2 regions of the Pseudoalteromonas sp. Z9A5 genome follow, and region 2 is predicted to be linked to the other one. Evidence: predicted binding sites of a transcription regulator. Region 2 holds the regulator's gene; the other holds the start of a gene.
What was found. Region 2 encodes sigma-54, which starts transcription at its own class of promoters, with help from an activator protein. Its sites were predicted from a motif close to GTTGGCACGNNNNTNGNNT; they were not measured.
Positions count from the first base shown of each region.

Region 1: the regulator sigma-54 is predicted to act here: its motif matches at 3,705-3,723, upstream of GQR56_RS14195 (formate/nitrite transporter family protein).

Region 1 covers NZ_WTLC01000027.1:53,458-60,864, reverse strand. The annotation lists gene GQR56_RS14215 (hypothetical protein) at 1-577, opposite strand, end outside; gene GQR56_RS14210 (glycosyltransferase family 2 protein) at 854-1,594, shown strand; gene icd (NADP-dependent isocitrate dehydrogenase) at 1,706-2,980, shown strand; gene GQR56_RS14200 (hypothetical protein) at 2,993-3,439, opposite strand; gene GQR56_RS14195 (formate/nitrite transporter family protein) at 3,889-4,716, shown strand; gene GQR56_RS14190 (protein kinase) at 4,723-6,483, shown strand; gene GQR56_RS14185 (hypothetical protein) at 6,542-6,748, opposite strand; gene GQR56_RS14180 (DUF2809 domain-containing protein) at 7,137-7,407, opposite strand, start outside.
Region 2 covers NZ_WTLC01000009.1:14,447-21,853, reverse strand. The annotation lists gene lptB (LPS export ABC transporter ATP-binding protein) at 1-428, shown strand, start outside; gene GQR56_RS06530 (RNA polymerase factor sigma-54) at 498-1,997, shown strand; gene hpf (ribosome hibernation promoting factor) at 2,025-2,312, shown strand; gene ptsN (PTS IIA-like nitrogen regulatory protein PtsN) at 2,317-2,769, shown strand; gene rapZ (RNase adapter RapZ) at 2,789-3,637, shown strand; gene GQR56_RS06510 (HPr family phosphocarrier protein) at 3,676-3,948, shown strand; gene mgtE (magnesium transporter) at 4,037-5,395, shown strand; gene GQR56_RS06500 (redoxin domain-containing protein) at 5,448-5,777, shown strand; gene GQR56_RS06495 (YgiQ family radical SAM protein) at 5,911-7,407, opposite strand, start outside.

The sequences.
Region 1 (7,407 bases), on a different contig from region 2:
AGGCTGCACCACTCCAATAAACACGCTGTTGAGCGCGTTGTCGCCACATATCGGCAGACAGTTTATTAAGTGGTTGTTGCTTTGTTTTTGCTTGTTTGCGTGCACGTTCAAATCCGGCATTAAGTCGCTGTACAAATTGGGCTTGAGTTATAATACCGCTATCACGCATTATTTTATTTTGCATATAACTCGCAAAACCTTCGCTTAACCAAAACCCTGAGTAAGGCAATAGTGGCAGGTATAAATGCGATAATTCGTGGTAAAGCGTCCAATCTTTTGTAAATTCACTTAAACTTGCTTGTTGGTCTATATGTAACTCCAAACCATCGGGATCATTTCGTTTTACACTAGCCCAAGGCACAGGCTCAAGAGCAAAGTGTTTGGGCTTTAAATAAATAGGTAAAACACTTTGTTTTAAAGGACCAAGCGTATTTTTTGTTTTTTTAACACTTTGATTGATCCAAGTAGATACTGTTTTTTGACCATTATTGGTAAGTGAGTTTATGTTATGTATAACCACTTCAACTGCATTTATGTTACATGTAATAAATAGTGGCAATATCAATAATATCTTCATGTTATTTACTCTATTTTTAACTAATCACAAAGACTATACCAATAAAAGTTAAATATTAAATGATCGGAATTAAGCGTGTGATTAACGGGGATAATTGAGTTGTGGTTTAGCCGTTATGAATTTTTAACGCGATTAAATTACGTATAGGTTTCACTGTTTTTTGCTAAAAAATAGGGTGGTTAAATTTAAAATCAGTAAAAATTCAACAATTGCATTATTTAGTTATCTAATCAGTTTATAATGTTGGCGCTATGTTAATTAATAAAAGGAAAGTCCGTGAAATTATCTGTTTGTATTATTTGTAAAAATGAAGGAAGTACACTTGAACGATGCTTGGAGTCGGTAAAGTGGGCTGATGAAATTATTGTACTTGATTCAGGTAGTACAGATGAAACATTGGCAATAGCTAAAAAATACACAGATAAAGTATTCGTTCGTGCCGACTGGGAAGGATTTGGTGAGCAACGCCAAAGAGCAGAAGCTTTAGCAAGTAACGACTGGATTTTTGCAATTGATTGTGACGAAGTCGTTAGTGATGAATTAGGTGCTGAAATACGAGATAACCTTGCTAAATGTAAAGAAAAAGACGTACTAGTACTTAATAGATTAACGCACTTTTGTGGTCAATTTATTCGTCATAGTGGATGGTACCCAAGCCGTATTTCTCGTATCTACAATAAAAACACAACGAGTTACAATAATAATTTGGTACACGAATCGGTAGTGGTTAAAGGCTGTAACTTGATTAACTTAAAGGCAGATTTATTGCACTTTCAATACGAAGATATTTTTGCATATATAAATAAAAGAAATAACTATGCCAATATTGGTGCAGACCAAATGATTAGGAAAGGCAAAAAATCATCCATATTAAAAGCAATAAGCTCAGCAACATTTGCTTTTATTCGTCATTACTTTTTACGACTTGGCTTTTTAGATGGAAGAGCTGGTTTTGTAATTGCAGTAATACAAAGCCAATACAGTTTTAATAAATATTTATTTGCTACTTATAGATAAAAATAAAAGCTCTATATTTTTTAAACTGATAGTAACTATAAAAAAGTGAATACAGACACACCAAACTGATCATGCTTTAATAATATTAATAAAGCTTTGTAGGTGTTAGCAATGCAGTACCAACATATAAATGTACCAGAGCAAGGTCAAAATATAACAATAGATGAGCGCGGGGACTGGCAAATCCCTCTCGAACCTATAATTGCTTATATTGACGGCGATGGTGTGGGTTTAGATGTTATGCCAGTAATGCGTAATGTGGTTAATCGTGCTGTTGAACACTGTTATAAAACGGCGCGAAAAATTCATTGGATGCAAGTTTACAACGGCGAACAAGCAGCTAAATTATATGACGGTGATTGGTTCCCGCAAGAAACAATTAACGCGGTACGTACTTGTAAAATAGCCATAAAAGGGCCACTAACAACTCCGCTTGGTGGTGGCTTTCGCTCACTTAATGTTGCGCTTAGACAAGAAATGGATTTGTTTGTAAATATGCGCACCATTAAAGGCTTTAGTGCGCTTCCTTCTCCTTTAAAAAATCCTTTTTTAACTAACATAACGGTGCTTCGCGATAGTAGCGAAGATGTTTATTCAGGTATTGAATGGCAAGCGGGCAGTATTGAAAGTGAAAAAATGCTCGACTTTTTATGTGAAGAAATGGGTGTAACGCGCTTGAGGTTTACACAAGAGTGCGGCATTGGCATTAAAAACATTTCAAAAGAGGGTTCTGAGCGATTAGTACGTTATGCAATAAACTACGCACTAAAAAATAACAGTAACTCACTGACTATTGTGCATAAAGGTAATGTACTTAAATTTACCGATGGTGCATTTAAACGTTGGGGGTTCGCACTTGCTAAAAAAGAATTTAAAGCTATAAATCATCAAAATGGTCGTTGGCTACTAATAGAGCGATCAGATCAAGAACCATTAATTATTAAAGAAGTAATAGCCGATAACATGCTTCAGCAATGTTTAATGCATCCAGAACAGTTTGATGTAGTAGCCACTACTAATCAAAATGGCGACTTTTTAGCTGATATGCTTAGCGCGCAAGTGGGTGGAGTTGGCATAATGCCCGCTGCAAATTTAAATAACGAAGTGGCATTTTTTGAACCAACACATGGCACGTTTGAACGTATAGCGGGACAAAATAAAGCCAATCCGAGCAGCAGTATTTTAAGTGCAGTGTTAATGCTTAAATTTATGAAGTGGGATAAAGCCGCAATATTGATTGAAAACGCATTAGAAAAAACCTTCGCAAGTTCCCAAGTAACTTTTGATTTAGCACCTAATAAAGATGATTCTAATAATTCAATATCTAATAACTCGATAACCCTAAGTTGCACAGACTTTGCACAAAAGGTTATCGAGCATTTTTAAACACCCCCATTTTTAAGCTGCTGATGCATTAGCAATCTGCACTGTGTGCATACAAGGGCGATTAGTTAATTGTGCAGCGCGATGATAAATGGCATGTGCATTTGGCTCATCACAGTGTGTACCGCTTAGCGTATCCATTAATGCTACAACAATAATGGCAGGTACTTGGCAGCAGTATTCATCAAGCACGGCTTCTGTTGTTTGTGCGTTCATATGGCAATGTGGATGATTTTTTTGTTGATACGCATTTAATAGCGTGTCTACTTCAAGAGTATCACTTGGTTGATGCTTATTTTTACGACAAGTACACCCAAATTCATCAACTAACGTAGCTAAAGCTTGGTAAATCTCAGTCGTTTTTAAAGTCGCTTTAGTACATAACTGCTCTTTAATGAATTGATGTAAATTAGCATCAATGAATAATCCGTCTTGGTGTGTGAAGATAGCGGTAGTTGGCATAATAATTACTCTTAGTTTGTTGGCTTAACTTCACTCTAGCGCTAAGTATATTATTAATGAAATTGTTGTTTTCAATAACTGATATTGATTTTATCAATACTGTAGCTGGATGCTTCTTTTTAAGGTTGTTATTTATAATGTTTAATTACTTTATTTGGTGCAAAACGGCTTTTAATGCACAAAAATAGCGCGTAAATATCATTTTTAAAATTACATTAAATCAACTAACTACTTGTTTTTAAATAGCTATAATTTAATTTTTTGTAATGGCACCAACTTTGCAAATTAACATACAGTAAGGTTTCTCCCCTTGCTAAGACCAATATGATTCCAGACGAAGACGTCTACACATTTACTTTAAAAAAGTAAGGTGTAGGCGTTTTTTTTTGCTTGCAATATATTGCTGCAAATGGAAATTAAAATAGCACTACCAAAATAAAGGTAAAAAAATGGCTTATTTAATCCCTACCGAATTTGTAACTAAAATGGTGGACTCTGGTGAGTCTAAAATTTATATGTCAACGCGCGATACGTTAATTCGTGCATTTATGGCTGGCGCTATTTTAGCGTTAGCTGCAGTGTTTGCAATTACCGTTAGCATTGCCACTGGCTCACATTTAGTGGGCTCGATGTTGTTTCCCGTTGGTTTTATTATGTTGTACTTAATGGGTTTTGATTTACTGACGGGTGTATTTGTACTTACGCCACTAGCATGGCTTGCAAAGCGACCAGGCGTTACGTGGTCGCAAATATTACCGCATTGGGGCAAAGTGTTTTTGGGTAATTTTTTAGGGGCGCTAACGGTTGCTTTTATGATGTCGTTTATTTTTACTTATGGGTACAACATAGATGGCGGTGCAATTGCTAAAAAAGTTGCTGCAATAGGCGAGGCGCGTACTTTGGGCTATGCCGAATTTGGAACAGCAGGTTGGTTAACTATATTTATTAGAGGCATGTTATGCAACTGGATGGTGTCGCTTGGGGTTGTTGGCGCAATGATTTCAACAAATGTAAGCGGTAAAGTAATTGCCATGTGGATGCCGGTTATGTTGTTCTTTTTTATGGGCTTTGAGCACTCAGTAGTGAATATGTTTTTATTCCCGTTTGCGCTTATTATGGGCGGTGAATTTTCGGTAATGGATTACTTAATTTGGAACGAAATTCCAACCGTATTAGGTAACTTAGTCGGTGGCTTGGCGTTTACTGGTTTAACGTTATACACCACGCACTACAAAACAGCGCCAAAGCGTCACATTCAAACGCCGCATACGAGTTAATAACCGATGACTGCCTTAACACTCAATACTGGGTATTTTACAACACAAGGTTGTAAAAGTATAAATCAAGACTTTGTTTTGTCCCGAGTGCCAATATTAGATGAGCTTAACCTTAAAGGTGCCGTGTTTGCTATTAGCGATGGGGTAGGTAGCAGTTTAGTTAGCCAAGTAGCGAGTGAAAGTGCGGTTAAGCGCTTTATTAACGATTATTATTGTACATCACCAGCATGGTCCGTTGAGCATGCTGGTGGTCAAGTATTTAAAAGTGTAAATGCCCATTTATATTGTAAAAATCAGCACAGCCCTTATAAGTACAATCTTGAAAAAGGTTATGTATGTACTTTTTCAGCGCTTATTTTGCAAAACCAATGCGCTCATATTTTTCATGTGGGTGATTCACGTATTTATCGCCTTCGTAATAACCAACTTACATTGTTAACAACTGATCATAATATACAAGCCAATGGTCAAACGGTACTAAGCCAAGCGCTCGGAATAACGCCACATTTTAAGTTCGACTACCTTTGTGAGCCATTAATCGTTGGTGATGTGTTTTTATTGATGACCGACGGCATATTTAACTTTTTGACTGAAGAGCGTATTTTAGCGTTATTAAACTATCAAAAAAATGACTTAAACACGCAAGCTAAAATAGTTGTCGATGAAGCAGTTAATGCTGGTAGTAACGACAACCTAACCATGCAGGTTATTGTAATAAATCAGCTCGCGAAAGCACAAATAAATAAACTGGATGAATTAAGTATTCCACCTATTTTAAAAGAAGGTGATTTATTTGAAAGCAATAAACTTGGCTCTATTCAAGAAGGCGTTTATGGATCTCAAGGGTATAAAATAAGGCGTGTTATTCATTCATCGAATCGAAGCCACGTTTATTTAGCGCTCGACTTAAAAACTGCCGACTTTGTCATAATTAAAGCGCCGTCAGTAGAGCTAACAAATAACGCCGCACAGTTAAATAGGTTATTAACTGAGGAGTGGGTGCTTAACAAAGTAAATCATAAAGTAAACAATCAGCACATAGTTAAAGCAGTGCCACCGCATAGTGCGCGTAATTTTTATTATACAGTTACCGAATATATAGAAGGGCAGACTTTAGCCCAGTTTTTATTAGACAATCCAACTCCTAATCTTGAAAAAATACGCGATATTACAGAACAAATAGCGAAAGGATTAACAGCGCTACATAAAGTTGATATTTTACATCAAGACATTCGACCTGAAAATATTTTAATAGATAGTAGTGGCTTAGTGACTATTATCGATTTAGGTTCAGCCAAAATAATGGGCGTAACCGATGGCAATGGCGATGAAATACTTGGCACTGCAATGTACACTGCACCTGAATATTTGGTGGGATCGGGGGCGAGTGAGCGATCCGATTTATACTCACTCGCAGTGCTTACTTATTATATGTTAAGCGGGCGATATCCATATGGTACAAAAGCCGCCAAAGCGCATAACATAGCCGCGCAAAGTAAGTTAAGTTATATAAGCGTGATTGATACAAAACGCGATATACCCTTGTGGTTAGACGCTACGCTTAAAAAAGCATTACAGCCAAACCCAGCTTATCGGTACCAGGTAATGTCGGAGTTTATTTACGATTTACGCCACCCTAATAACAGTTTGTTAGGCACTGGTAGCATTGCGTGGGCGGAGAAAAACCCAGTGGTATTTTGGCGTGGCTTATCGTTGCTATTAGCAATATCACTGGTTATAAGCTGGCTGATTTTTATATCAAAGTAATTAGATATAGCAATTTTAAACGTGTTTATTATCACTGGGTAATAAGGTACTTATAGCATTAAAGCTTAATAAAATAGGGAATTGCTACCAAAATAGTGCCCACAATAAGCAACATCGATACGCTCGTCACAAAGTACGGAAACACTAACAACGACAAGCCTATACACAATGGCACAACGGCTTTTTTCCTTCGTCCATAAGTTAGGTAGCCAATGCCTATGCCACCAAATAAAACACTCCACGCAATAATTGATGATGAATCCATTTAGTTTTCTCCGTTAGAATTAGTTACGTCAGTACAGCTTTTAGCTCAGCTAAAGCGCTATCAGTATTTTTGTGTGCTAACTAGCGCGCACAAGGTAAGTGGTCAAAGCAAAATATTCAAGCCCGATAAATCTAAACCAGCTTTTACAAGCGCCATCAACTTTATTATTTTCCATTTTGGATGGAGTTCATTCAAAAATATACCCATTAAGCTTTATAATAAACCTCGCAACATCATAAGTAGGCTTATCTTTTTTTGCAAAAAGCGCATTCATCTGTGTAGGTCGCTTCAACGAGTGAGTGATATGAAACTAGCTCAAATTTAATCTCACATTAAATGTCTTTCAAAGTAACTATTTAAGTTAAATTATATTGTTAAAGCTCATTAATTACAGCTGTTTACTTTTAAATCGATAAAATTCAATTAATAAAATACACGCCCAACCTATTCCATATGCAAGAATATCTAACCAATCAAATGTAGATCCTATTATTATACGCGCCGCTTTAATGTGTTGAAGACCAAGAAGGGTTACTAAATTAAAAAACTGTGCAACTTCAATCATGCAAGCAAACAAAAGCACGGAGTGGGCCAACGTAGAGTTTTTAATTTTAATAAACGACTTAACAAAAAGGTACAACCAGCCAACAACCAATACA
Region 2 (7,407 bases):
TGGCTATTTTAGAAACGCGTAAATCGCTAAATAAACAAGCCCGAGAAGACACATTAAATAATCTATTGGATGAATTTAGCATTCAGCATATTCGTGATAGCCAAGGTATGGCTTTATCCGGTGGTGAACGTCGTCGTGTAGAAATAGCACGTGCACTTGCCGCCGATCCTAAGTTTATATTGCTAGATGAACCTTTTGCTGGTGTAGACCCAATTTCAGTATTAGATATTAAGAAAATAATAGAACATCTTAAAAACCGTGGGATTGGTGTATTAATTACCGATCATAACGTAAGAGAAACCCTTGATGTTTGTGAAAAAGCCTACATTGTTTCTCATGGGGAGCTAATTGCATCTGGCACTCCTGAACACGTATTAAACGATAAAACAGTACGCGATGTTTACTTAGGCGAGCAATTTAGGCTGTAACATTAACGCCATGTCTTTGAGCATCTGCTAGTATTAATTATAACAACATAAAAGGATTGTTAGAGATAAATGAGGCAATCATTACAGCTGCGCATGGGCCAGCAACTTACAATGACACCACAGCTGCAACAAGCAATTCGTTTGTTGCAACTCAGTACATTGGATCTCCAGCAAGAAATACAAGAAGCTCTTGATAGCAACCCGCTGCTAGAAGTTGAAGAAAACGACTACGCAGAAGATTCTGCTGGCAAAAATGAGCAAAAAGCTGATAACGATGACGTTACTGTTAGCGCATCTGCAGATGATGCTCCTAGCGAATACGAACAAGATAGTGGTGAAGCACTTGCTAAAGATACAGTAAGTGACGACATGGCTATGGATGTTAGCTGGGATGAGTACATGAGTGCTGCGCCTGCATCGTCATCAGGACCAATGCCTGAGGACGAGTCAATATACCAAGGTGCTTCAACCGAAACACTTCATGAGTACCTAATGTGGCAGTTACAATTAACGCCTTTTAGCCCTACTGATGAAGCTATTGCAATCGCTATTGTTGAAGCCGTAGATGATTCTGGTATTTTAACACTTAGCTGTGAAGAAATTTTAGAGAGCTTCAATCAAGAAAACGAAGATGATAACGAAGTCGAACTTGACGAAATTGAAGCCGTTTTAAAGCGTATCCAACTGTTTGATCCGGTCGGTATTGCTGCACGTAGTTTACAAGAATGTTTGTGTATTCAGCTTAACCAGTTTGATAAAGAAACACCTTACATTAATGAAACAAAAATGATCTTAACCGAGCATATTGATTTATTAGCTGCTCGTGACTATCGTACATTAATGAAAAAAACTAAGCTCAAAGAAGAAGAGCTTAAAGAAGTAATGACACTAATACATACTCTCAGCCCTAAACCCGCTGATACGATTGTTAGAGAAGAGTCTGAGTATGTTATTCCTGATGTGTCGGTTAAAAAAATTAAAGGTCGCTGGGTTGTAGAATTAAACCCAGATAGCATGCCTAAAATAAGAGTAAACAGCCAATATGCTGCAATGTCTCGTACCGTTAAATCGAGTGGTGATAGCCAATTTATTCGCTCACACTTACAAGAAGCAAAATGGTTTATTAAAAGCCTAGAAAGCAGAAACGACACATTGTTAAAAGTAACAAATTGTATTGTTAAGCAACAACAAGGCTTTTTTGAACACGGTCCAGAAGCCATGAAACCAATGGTTTTAAATGATGTTGCTGAAATGGTAGAAATGCACGAGTCGACTATTTCTCGCGTAACAACCCAAAAGTATATGCACACGCCACGTGGAATCTTTGAGTTAAAATACTTTTTCTCAAGCCATGTAAGCACCGAAAATGGTGGCGAATGTTCATCTACGGCAATACGCGCTCTGATTAGAAAATTAATCGCAGCAGAAAACTCAGCAAAACCATTGAGTGATAGCAAGATAGCGGATATATTGGCTGAGCAAGGAATTAAAGTAGCTAGACGCACGATCGCAAAGTACCGCGAATCTCTGGCTATTCCACCGTCAAATCAGCGAAAAAGTCTGATTTAAGACGCAAAAACAAAGAGGGTAACGCTTATGCAACTAAACTTAACTGGTCGTCACGTAGAAGTAACCGATTCACTAAAAGACTATGTAAACACTAAATTTGCGAAGCTAGAAAGACACTCTGATCATATTAATAATGTTCATGTCATTCTCGATGTAGAAAAATTAAACCAAAAAGCAGAAGCAACAATTCATGTCAGTGGTGCGGAATTATTTGCCTCTACTGAACATCAAGATATGTATGCCGCCATTGACTCGTTGATTGACAAGCTCGATCGACAAGTTATCAAACACAAAGAGAAGCTTGCTCGACACTAATATTATGAAACTAAGTTCACTTATATGTCAGGACTGCAGCAAAGCTGCGGTCCTTTTTAATAGTAAAAAAAGAATTTTAGAGTTTATTAGCGAACTTGCTCACAACAAGCTTCCTTACTTATCTCAACAAGATATTCTTAGCGCTTTACTAAGCAGAGAAAAACTAGGTAGTACAGGCATTGGTAAAGGTATTGCAATACCTCACGGACGAATGAGTGGCGTAGAAGAACCTTTAGCTTTAGTACTTGTTAGCGAAACACCTATTAACTTTGATGCGATAGATAACCGCCCTGTAGATATTTTTGTTGCACTCATCGTACCAGATGGTGATAACCAACAGCACTTAAAGACTCTAGCAACCATTGCTGATAAACTAAACGACAAAGAATTTTGTAAGCAGTTACGCTGTGCAAAATCAGATACAGAGCTATACCAAGTTATTGTTGATCAATCATAATTAATAAAAAAGGTGTTAAATGGAATTAATTATCATAAGTGGCCGATCAGGTTCTGGAAAATCGGTAGCTTTACGCGTAGTTGAAGACTTAGGTTATTATTGCGTAGATAATATTCCACTAAACCTGCTGCCTTCTTTAGTGCGAAGTGTCTCTGACAACTACGACAAAATAGCAGTGAGTATTGATGTTCGAAACTTGCCAAAAGAACAAGAACAGTTCAATGATATTTTTGAGTATTTACCTGGTTTTGCTAAACCAACGCTGTTTTATTTAGACAGCGAAGATCAAGTATTAATAAAACGTTTTTCTGAAACGCGACGACTACACCCTCTTTCTGTCGACTCATTGCCACTTGATTTAGCTATAAAAAAAGAAAAAGAATTACTTGATGTGCTAACAACCAGAGCTGATTTTATGATTGATACCAGCGAGTTAAGTGTTCACCAACTCGCTGAATCTATCAGAGAAAAAATACTTGGTAAAAAAGACAAACAGCTTATTGTTACTTTTGAATCATTTGGCTTTAAATACGGAATACCTAAAGAAGCAGATTATGTTTTTGATGCACGTTTTTTACCAAACCCACATTGGGAGCCCGAATTAAAACCTTTAACAGGATTAGATCAGCCCGTTAAAGACTACCTAGCTAATCATAGTATTGTGCAAAAGTTTACATGGCAAATTCAAACCTTTGTGCAAACGTGGTTACCTCATTTAGAACGAAATAATCGTAGCTACTTAACCATTGCTATTGGTTGTACCGGTGGGCAGCATCGTTCAGTGTATTTAGCACAAACGATTGGTGAAAGCTTTTCGATGACTCACCCAAATGTAAAAATTCGTCATCGTGAACAAGAAAATAAATAATTTAAATAATCACCTGTTCAGCTTAGGTAGAGTAACTTATGCGTTTAGAAGACACGTTTTTAATAAAAAACAAATTAGGCTTACACGCTAGAGCTGCAACGGTGCTTGCACAATTAGCCGTACAATTCGACGCTTCAATTACTATATTTCAAGATGGCAAAGAAGCTGCCGGTGATAGTGTTTTAGGCTTAATGCTACTAGAGAGTAGCCAAGGAAAAGAAGTTAAAGTGGTATGTAAAGGACCCGATGCAGAGCAAGCTTTGCACGCTGTTGGTCAGTTAATAGCGCAACGATTTAACGAACAAGAATAGTCAGCAATAAAGAATCAAAAATTAGATAAACCAAAAAAGTTAGTAACCTCCCCTACCAAAGTAATATTAAAATTAATTAAGGACGCCAATGCCCGAAGCTTTTGAACAAGACTACCCACTACAACAATTAAAACAAGTGACAAAGTCGCTTAACAGTGGTCAATTTGTTCAAGTTAGGCGCATGTTAGCTAAAACCGCTCCTTGTGATACTGCATTATTATTAGAGTCGTCGCCGCATAAAATCCGCCGACTGCTTTGGCAATTGGTCGACCCAGATGTACAGGGCGATGTACTTGAAGAGCTTTCTGAAGATGTACGTTTGGGCATTATTGCTCAAATGGAACCTAAGCACATTGCTGCAGCCACTGAAGATATGGGGCACGATGACCTAGGAGAAGTATTACGTAGCCTGCCGGATACCGTCTACAAAGACGTTGTTAGCGCTATGGATATTCAAGACCGTGAACGTGCCACGCAAGCTCTTTCTTATCAAGAGCGCTCTGCTGGTGCGTTAATGAATACCGATACGGTAACCATTCGCCCTGACGTAACTCTTGATGTTGTTTTGCGCTATATTAGGCTGCGTGGTGAGCTCCCTGAAGGTACCGATGACTTATATGTAGTAGATAAACATAACTGCTTCATAGGCGCTTTGTCATTAAGCACATTACTGACTAATCCACCTGAAAAAATTGTCCTCGATTTAATGGATGAAGATTGCGAATCTATTCCAATTTCTATGGATGAAAGTGAGGTTGCGCAATTATTTGAACGTCATAACTGGATATCAGCCCCTGTTGTAGATGATAACGATCAGCTACTTGGCCGTGTAACAATCGATGATATTGTTGACGTAATACGAGAAGATGCAGAGCATAGCTTACTTAGTTTAGCCGGTCTTGATGATGAAGAAGACACCTTTGCTCCCGTTTTAAAAAGCTCGAAAAAACGCTCAGTCTGGTTAGGTGTTAACTTGTTAACAGCCCTTGCTGCTGCTTTTGTAGCTAGCTTTTTTGAAGGTACTTTAGATGTTTTACCTATTTTAGCTGTACTTAACGGTATTGTTCCTTCAATGGGCGGTGTTGCAGGTAGCCAATCGCTAACTCTCGTTATTCGCGGTATTGCAGTGGGTCATATTAATCAAACTAACCAACGCTTTTTAATGATGAAAGAACTTGCCATTGGCGCGTTAAACGGTGTTTTGTGGTCGTTGTTAATTGCAGGTGTTATCGCGCTATGGCAATGGGACTTTATGCTTGGTGGCGTACTTGCCTTTGCTATGTTTATGAATCTGGTTGTGGCCGGCGTTGCTGGTGCGAGTATCCCTATTATTCTTAAAAAGATGAATATAGATCCCGCGCTTGCAGGTAGTGTAGTTTTAACTACAATCACAGATATTGTGGGTATATTCGCCTTTTTAGGCACCGCAACATGGCTGCTGATATAAGTTTAAAATGTAAATTTTTGAAGTTAACGTATTTAGAGAAAAAGCAGCTATTATGACAACTAATACCAAAAATAAAAAAGACACACCTAAAAAAACGCCAAAACAAAAAGGCTTATCAATATTAAAGAGTGTGTTGATATATGGCTTCATATTTTTCGTAATTTATAATGCTGTAAATTGGTGGCGACAACCTGTTATGCCAGCAAATCCTCAATTACAATTAATAGATTATAAAGGGCACAACATTGATCTAGCAGCAATGAGCCAAGACAAACCAACGCTTGTGTATTTTTGGGGAACTTGGTGCCCTATTTGTAGTGTTACCTCCCCTTCAATAAACGAACTCGCAAACGAGAATATATACACTAGAGGGAGCTTCTAAAAACCCACTCTTTATCACCTAAAATGATATAGCCAATAAAGAGCAAGTTTCACTTAATTTACGTATTATGCGAGCTTAAACAACAGTAACGCAGTTAAAACTAATCTACTAATTTAATTAGTAGATTTAATCACTAACGTGTACTTTGACGATTACCGCCTACTTTTGGTTTAGTGTTTGCCTTTTTAAATTGGCTAAAACCAGTATGTCGCGTTAATGCAGGACGTCCGCCTTTACTATCACCTTTACCTGATTTCTCATCTCGCCCTTCTTCAGGCACTAAACAGTTAGGTCCTTTACCAATTAAATTAGCTTTACCCATTTTACGCAGTGCTTCACGTATCATCGGCCAACCTGCTGCATCATGGTAACGTAAAATTGCTTTATGCAATCTACGCTGGCGTGCACCTTTAGGTACTGGAACAACTTCTGTATTATTTTTTATATTACGTAAAGAGTTCATCTCTGTGTGGTAAATAGTCGTCGCATTAGCCATTGGTGATGGGTAAAAGTTTTGCACCTGATCCAGCTTAAAGTCATTCGATTTAAGCCATAAAGCCATGTTTACCATGTCTTCATCTTTTGTGCCTGGATGAGCAGAAATAAAGTAAGGAATTAAATACTGCTTTTTACCTGCTTCTTTAGAGTACTTATCAAATAATTCTTTAAATTGATCGTACGCCCCCATGCCTGGTTTCATCATTTTTGATAATGGACCGTCTTCGGTATGCTCTGGCGCTATTTTTAAGTAACCGCCTACGTGATGAGTTACTAACTCTTTAACATAACGCGGGTCGCGTACAGCTAAGTCGTAACGTACACCAGAAGCAATCAATACCTTTTTAATACCCTTAACTTCACGTGCTTTTTTGTACAAGTCTATTGTTGGCGTATGATCTGTATCCATGTGCTTACAAATTTCAGGATACACACATGATAAACGTCTACAGGTACTTTCTGCCTTTTTGCTAGTACAACGCAGTTTATACATATTTGCCGTTGGACCACCTAAATCAGAAATAACACCAGTAAAGCCTGGTACTTTATCTCTAATCTGTTCAATTTCTTCAATGATAGATTCTTGCGAACGACTTTGAATAATACGCCCTTCATGCTCCGTAATTGAGCAAAATGAGCAACCACCAAAACAGCCACGCATAATATTTACAGACGTTTTTATCATGTCATAAGCTGGTATTTTAGCATCGCCATAACTTGGGTGAGGAATACGCTGATACGGCAAACCAAATACAGCATCCATTTCATGTGTTTCTAATGGATATGCTGGCGGGTTAACCCAAATAGAGCGTTCGCCATGTCGTTGAAACAGCGCTCTTGCACAACCAGGGTTTGTTTCTTGATGTAAAATACGCGAAGCATGGGCATATAAAGGTTTGTTAACACTTACTTGCTCATAAGCAGGTAACTTAACGTAAGTTTTTTCCCATGGTTTAGGTCGCGCAGGCTGAACCATAATTGGTTTTGCAGCTTCTGCCTTTAAATCTATACCGGCTTGTTTAAATTCAGATTTACTACAGCCAACATCATCAGCGCCGTATGGATTTGGAATAGGGTCAATTTTACCAATTTTATCTATAGCGGTAGAGTCACTACCACGCCAACCTGGTAA